Regions from separate parts of the Kitasatospora sp. NPDC127035 genome, predicted to be linked through region 3. Evidence: riboswitches for the same ligand, from Rfam matches in the RefSeq annotation. Region 3 holds a riboswitch; each other region holds the start of a gene.
What was found. Region 3 has a riboswitch for cobalamin ahead of ACFWIC_RS21400 (prenyltransferase/squalene oxidase repeat-containing protein). Riboswitches for the same ligand answer to the same signal wherever they lie in the genome.
Positions count from the first base shown of each region.

Region 1: linked by a shared signal. The riboswitch ahead of ACFWIC_RS13005 (ribonucleoside-diphosphate reductase subunit alpha) and the one ahead of ACFWIC_RS21400 (prenyltransferase/squalene oxidase repeat-containing protein) in region 3 are both predicted to bind cobalamin.
Region 2: linked by a shared signal. The riboswitch ahead of ACFWIC_RS13150 (iron ABC transporter permease) and the one ahead of ACFWIC_RS21400 (prenyltransferase/squalene oxidase repeat-containing protein) in region 3 are both predicted to bind cobalamin.

Region 1 covers NZ_JBHXDN010000015.1:15,402-17,653, reverse strand. The annotation lists gene ACFWIC_RS13010 (hypothetical protein) at 1-332, opposite strand, end outside; cobalamin riboswitch at 839-981, shown strand; gene ACFWIC_RS13005 (ribonucleoside-diphosphate reductase subunit alpha) at 1,166-2,252, shown strand, end outside.
Region 2 covers NZ_JBHXDN010000015.1:50,054-52,305, forward strand. The annotation lists gene ACFWIC_RS13150 (iron ABC transporter permease) at 1-854, opposite strand, end outside; cobalamin riboswitch at 956-1,092, opposite strand; gene sodN (superoxide dismutase, Ni) at 1,234-1,629, opposite strand; gene sodX (nickel-type superoxide dismutase maturation protease) at 1,899-2,252, shown strand, end outside.
Region 3 covers NZ_JBHXDN010000030.1:80,771-83,022, reverse strand. The annotation lists gene ACFWIC_RS21400 (prenyltransferase/squalene oxidase repeat-containing protein) at 1-1,440, opposite strand, end outside; cobalamin riboswitch at 1,598-1,751, opposite strand; cobalamin riboswitch at 1,824-1,900, shown strand; gene ACFWIC_RS21395 (hypothetical protein) at 2,030-2,252, shown strand, end outside.

The DNA of each region.
Region 1 (2,252 bases), on a different contig from region 3:
GGAGACGGCGCCGGCTGCTGGGTGGCCCCGGTCGCGGTCGACGTGGGCCCGGCGATCGGCTTCTCGTCGCCGTCCTTGCCCAGCAGGAGCAGGCCGCCGGCGACGGCGCCGCCGATGATCAGGACGGCGACGGCCGCACCGATGATCTTCAACCGGGTCTTGCGCCGGTGCTCGGCCGCGTTGCGGTCGGCGAGCGCGGCCCAGTCCGGCTCGGTCTGCTGCGGCTGCTGCGGCGGCGGTAGGTGCTGCGGCTGCGGCTGCGGAGGATGCTGCCAGTGGTGCGAGGGCACCGGCATCGGCGGCTGGGGCTGCGGCGCCGGCTGGGGCTGCACCGGAGGCTGCGGCGCGGGCGGCTGAACAGGCGGCTGAACGGGCGGCGGCACCTGGATCGACTGCGGCGGCTGCGGCGCCGCGGGCGCCGGCGGCCGGGCCGGCGGCGGCGCGGGCGGTCCGTACGACGCCGGAGGCGGTCCGAAGCCGCCCGGTGCCGGCGGCACGGCCTGGCCGCCGGAGGGCTGCTGCCCCGGCGGCACCGGTCCGGGTCCACCCGGCTGCTGGTTCTGTGCGCCCCCCGCACCGGCGGGAGGGGCCGGCTGCTCCCCCGGCGAAGCGGGCTGTCCAGACCACTCCCCGGGCACGCCCGTTCCGTCGCTCATGAGGCGAGATCGTAGGGCATGGCCCTGACCGGCGACCGCCCCGGTCACCATTCCGTTTCCGAATCCTGACAAGCCCCGGGGCGTCCGGAACCCCGGCCCGCGCCCCTTCCCGGCTCCCGCCCCGGTACCAGCGGTCATCGCGCCAACACGCCGCGCTGCACAACATGTGGTGTCGCATCGAGAGAGCACCACTAGATGTATGCTCGACCCTGCTGTCGACGCAGGGGAACCCGGTGCAAGTCCGGGACTGCCCCGCAGCGGTGAGCGGCCGTCTCCCCATGGGAGCCCGCGAGTCCGAGTACCTGCCGACGGTGTGCGAGCGCCTCCCCGCAGAGGCCCCAGCACGAGCACCACCTTCCGGGCCTCGCGGGCGGGCCGGGGACGACACGCCGCGCGACGCCACGGGCGCCCGCGCCGTCCTCCCCTGCCCCGAACGGCCCGGCCCCCCGATCTACCGACGCCGATCGCCGCCAGGAGAGAGCGCCTTGACCACCGCTGCCTCAGTCACCCTGCCCGCCCAGGGTTCCAGCTCCGCCCCCGCCGACCGTACGGTCTCCGACCCCGGCGGCGCGCTCCTCCGCGTGCTGACCGACCGCAGCGTCGACCTCCCCCAGGTGGACCCGGGTCACGTCGCCGCCGCCGCGCTGCGCGGCCGCAACGCCGGCTCGGACTTCGCCGAGCTGCGCGGCCTGGCCATCGACGCCGCCGCGTCGATGATCGCCGAGGACCCGCAGTACTCGAAGCTGGCGGCCCGGCTGCTCGCGCTGGAGATCGTCGACGAGGCGGCGACCCAGGGCGTGGTCTCCTTCTCCACCTCGATCACCGTCGGCCACGCCGAGGGCCTGATCGGCGACACCACCGCCGCGTTCGTCGCCAAGCACACCGAGGCGCTGAACGCCCTGGTCGACCCGGCCGGCGACGACCGCTTCGAGTACTTCGGCCTGCGCACCGTGCAGTCCCGCTACCTGCTGCGTCACCCGATCACCCGCAAGGTCGTCGAGACCCCTCAGCACTTCCTGCTCCGCGTCGCCTGTGGCCTGGCGGTCGGCGACAACGAGCAGTCGGTGCGCGAGGTGGCCGAGCTGTACCGCCTGATGAGCCGGCTGGAGTACCTGACCTCCTCGCCGACCCTCTTCAACTCCGGCACCCGGCACCCGCAGATGTCCAGCTGCTACCTGCTGGACTCGCCGCTGGACAACCTGGACTCGATCTACTCGCGGTACGCCCAGATCGCCCGCCTCTCCAAGCACGCCGGCGGCATCGGCCTCTCCTACTCGCGGATCCGCTCGCGCGGCTCGCTGATCCGGGGCACCAACGGCAAGTCGAACGGCATCGTCCCGTTCCTGCGCACCCTCGACTCCTCGGTCGCCGCCGTCAACCAGGGCGGCCGTCGCAAGGGCGCGGCCTGCGTCTACCTGGAGACCTGGCACGCGGACATCGAGGAGTTCCTGGAGCTCCGCGACAACACCGGTGAGGAGGCGCGCCGCACCCACAACCTCAACCTCGCGCACTGGATCCCCGACGAGTTCATGCGCCGGGTCAACGCCAACGCCGACTGGTCGCTGTTCTCCCCGGCCGACGTCCCCGAGCTGGTCG
Region 2 (2,252 bases), on a different contig from region 3:
GCGCCGCTGACCGCGACGACCGTGCCGGTGACGGCGGCGGTCACGACGAACAGTTCGCGGCGCAGCCGGTCCGGGTCGACTCCGAGCGAGGCGGCCGTCTCGTCGCCCATCGCGAGCGCGTCCAGCCGCCCGGCGGAGCAGATCAGGTGGGTCAGTCCGGCGAGCACGGTGACGGCGGCGATCGGCACCGAGCCCCAGGTGGCCCCGCCGAGGCTGCCGAGCAGCCACATCATGGCGGAGCGGGCGGCCTCGCCGCGGGCGGCGGCGAACACCATCAGCGCGGTGACGGCGGAGAAGCCGTAGGACATCGCGGTGCCGGTCAGCACCAGGCGCAGCGGGGTGAGGCCGTAGGCGGTACGGGCCGTCAGGTAGACGAGCACCATGGCGAGCAGGGCCGCGCCGAAGGCGGAGACGGAGAGCGCCCAGACGCCGAGCGAGGCGAAGGCGCCCAGCATGAGCACGGCGTTGGCGCCGACCGAGGCACCGGAGGAGATGCCGAGCACGAAGGGGTCGGCCAGCGCGTTGCGGACCATCGCCTGGACCGCGACCCCGGTGGCGGCCAGTCCGGCGCCGACCACGGCGGCGAGGACGGCACGCGGCAGCCGGATCTCCCAGACGATCGCGTAGGCGGCGGCCTCGTCGGCCTCCAGCCGGCCGCCGGTCAGGCCGGCGCCGAGCAGTCGCAGCACCCGGGCCCAGCCGAGTCCGGAGGAGCCCACCGCCACGGCGCAGACCAGCGAGAGCAGCAGGGCCGCGGCCAGGCCGGCGGCCAGCGGCGCGGTGGGTGTCCGGCGTGTCCCGGGCGCGGGCGGCGCGGCGGCCGGTATCGGGGGTGCGGTGGCGGTGGTGCTCACAAGCGGCGCGCCTTCGCCTCGGGCCGGGGCGGCGCGGGGCGGCACGTCCGGGCGGAGGGTACGCCGGGGCGGCATCCCCTCGCAGTCCACGGCGAGTTGTCGGGAGGTCGGCGCCCCGGGGCGGTCGGACTCACGGTGCGGGGCACCGTTCACCGTTGCGGGTCAGCGCCGGATTCGCACCGGCTTCCCCTCGGGACGCCCAGGCAGCATAACAAGCGCTCCGGTCAGGTAACCCTTACCGGGGCGGGCGCGGACGCGGACCGCCCGGGCAGGCCGCGGACGCGGGCCTGGGCGGCGGCGGGGCCCGACCCGCGGAGAACGCACGGCCGCCCCCGTCCGGCGGTGCGGACGGGGGCGGCCGAGGGGTGCTGACCGGGGGTCAGCCCTGCTTGGTCTCCCAGAAGATCTTGTCGACCTCGGCGATCAGGTCGAGCAGGGCCTGGCCGGTGGCCGGGTCGGTCGACGCCTTGGCTGCCGAGGCGGCCTTCAGGGTGTCGTTGATCAGCTGGTGCAGCTGCGGGTACTTCTCGAAGTGCGGGGCCTTGAAGTAGTCGCTCCAGAGCACCGAGATGTGGTGCTTGACGGCCTCCGCGCGCTGCTCCTTGATGATGACGGCGCGGGCGCGGAAGTGCGCGTCCTCGTTGGCCTGGTACTTCTCCTGAGTGGCCTTCACCGACTCGGCCTCGATCCGCGCCTGGGCGGGGTCGTACACGCCGCAGGGCAGGTCGCAGTGGGCGTGCGCGGTGGCACGCGGTGCAAACAGACGAGAGAACATGGGAGTCCTTCCTTAGATCGTCTTCCCGCGGCCGAGATTACCCCGCCGGTCGCGGGGTTTCGCGATCGGGCGGCGGGCCTAGGGCAAAAGGCCGAGCCGGAACCCGGCCAATCCGGACACCGGCGGGTGACGGTCCGTACGGCAGACTTGGGAGCCGAGGACGCGGGCGCGAGCCGGGAGGACGAGTCGTGGCACGGAGCGCGGAACCGGAGGACGGCACCCCGGGGGGCGGCGCGCCGTTCGGGCTGATCGACGTGGCGGGCGACTCGATGGTGCCGACGCTGCGGGAGGGGGACCAGCTGCTGGTCCGGTACGGAGCACGGATCAGGCCGGGCGCGGTGGTGGTGTTCCGTCACCCGTTCCAGCAGGACCTGCTGGTGGTCAAACGGGCCGACGCCCGGCGCCCCAAGGGCTGGTGGCTGCTCTCCGACAACCGGCCGGTCGACAGCGACAGCCGCAGCTACGGCGCGGTCCCGGACGAGCTGGTGCTCGGCCGGGTGCTGCTGCGGCTGCGCCCGCGCCCGGCCTGGCTGGCCCCCGGCCGCGGGCTGGAGCGCCTGCTGCTCTCCACCCCGCTGGCCCGGATCCCCGGCCTGGCCCGGCGCTGCGGCGTCTGGGTCCGC
Region 3 (2,252 bases):
GGTCAGGGCCAGGACGGCCTGCTCGGTGGCGGCCGCGTCGGCCTCGGCGGTCGACTCGTCGGGGCCGAAGCCGCCGTCCTCGCCCTGGCGGGCGGCCAGCCAGGCCTTGGCGGTGGCCTGTTTGGCCCCCTGCCCGACGGCCTTCAGCGTCTGGGCCGCGGCGGCGGTGCTCGTGGTGTCGCCGGCGGCGCCGACGTAGGGGGCGTAGGAGCCGTCGGCCTGCTGGCTCGCGGCGAGCTGGTCCGCGGCCTTCTTCGCGGTGGGCTCGAAGCCGGCCGCCGGGCGCAGGGCGAGGACGGCGAGGCCGGTGGCCACCGGGTCGGACTCGCAGTGGCCGCCGGCCACGATCATCGAGCCGGCGATGCCTCCGTCGGCGCACTGCAGGACCGTGAAGCGGGCGAGCGTCGCGGCGGGCGGCGTGACCCCGGCGCGCTGCAGGGCGATCACGGCCCACGCCTGCACCCAGGGCGAGGCCGCACCGTGGAAGTCCCCGGCCGCGGTGCACTCCCCGTTCTCGCCGGCCGCGACGCACACGTGGTCGGTGAGCGCGGCGATCAGGTCGCGGCCGCCGAAGTCCCGGGGGTTGCCGTCGGTGCTCTCGGCGACCAGGGCCAGCAGCGCGGCGGCCTTGGAGTCGGGCTTGCCGCTCGGCCCGTCCGGGTACAGGAAGGCGTCGGTGTGGGCGGCGAGGTAGGCGACGACCTTGCGCAGGGCCGGGTCCTGGGTCCCGGCGGCGGCCAGGGCTGTCGCGGTGAGGGCGGTCCGGGGGAAGTCGGCCCCCTCGAAGGCCCAGTTCCCCATGTACTCGCCGTTGACGAGGCGGCCCGCCAGCCAGGCCGCCGCGGCGGCGGGGTCTCCCGCGGGCGGCGGGAGGGTCGGGCTCGGGGACGCCGACGGCGACGCGGAGGCGGACGGCGACGGACCGGTGTTCCTGGCCCGGACGGAGTCCGGGGTGAAGGAGGGCGCTCCGCTCGTCCCGCCGATGTCGGTGCCGCCGTACACCCAGGCCTCGACCTCGCCGGGCTTGGGCTTCTGCGTGCCGGCGCCGTAGCGGCTGTAGGACCAGGTCGCCTGGCCGGGCTCGGCGATCCAGTAGGACCAGTACGCCGTCGCCTGGGGGGTGTTGACGCAGGGTTCCTCGGCGACGGTGGGGTACTGGGTGCCGTTGCCGAAGGCGCCGTTACCGAGCCGGCAGATGAAGGCGGGGCCGTCGTGCTCGGTGCCGGTGGTGGTGAAGCCCGCGTTGTGCAGCAGGTTCATCCCGGTCGTGGGGTGGGCGTCGCAGCCGCGGACGACTCCGCCGCCCCAGTGGCCGAAGTCGACGGCGACGATCGCTCCGGTGGTGGCGGTGCACTCCTCGATCGGGTCCGCGGCGGCCCTGCCGGGGTGTCCGAGCAGGACCGTGCCGCCGGCGGCGATCGCGACGGCACCGGTGGCCACCAGGGACGTGAACCCCCGGGCTCTGTGACTCGTACGACTGCTGCTGGCCCTCACCGGCGACTCCCTGATCAGTCGTCGGGATGCCACAGCGCAGCCGACGGCCTCCTTCGCGCGGGGCCGTTCTGACCGCGTCGTAGTCCACGACGACGCAAGCACTCCTGGAACAAGGCCCCGGCGCAGGCATTCCGGCTCACCAGCCCGGGGTGGGGCGGGTCTACGGTTGCGGGTCAGCGCCGGAATCGGACCGGCTTCCCCTGACTGCCGAGGATGAAAAAGCATTTCATCAGACCACGCTCGCGGAGTCGGCGTCAACGAAGCGTCATGTCTCCTTTCCCACCTCGTGACTGCCCCGCCGGTGCGGTAGCGTCCGCGGTGGCCGAGCGGGGGAATCCGGTGTGAATCCGGGGCTGACGCGCAGCGGTGTGGGGCGGTGACCGTGCCGGCCCGAGCCCGAATGCCCGCCCGGCCGCGCAGCATCAGCGAAAGCCAGCCCACGCGATCCGGGCGGCGGCCGCCCCAGCCGCCGCGCGCCCGACCGGGCACCGGGGCCGGGGCCGGATCGGCGCCCGCCACACCAAGGAGCCGTTCCGTGCCCGTTCCCGCCTCCTCGCGCTTCGCCTCCTCACGCGCCGCCTCCTCACGCGCCGCCTCCGCGGTGACCGTCTCGCTGGCCGCCGGCGCCCTCGTGCTGTCGGCCGTCCCCGCCCACGCGACCGCGACCCCGGCCCAGATAGCCACCTCGAAGAGCACCGGCGTCACCTACCTGAAGTCCCTCCAGGCCGCGGACGGGAGCTACGTCACCGGCGGCGGGC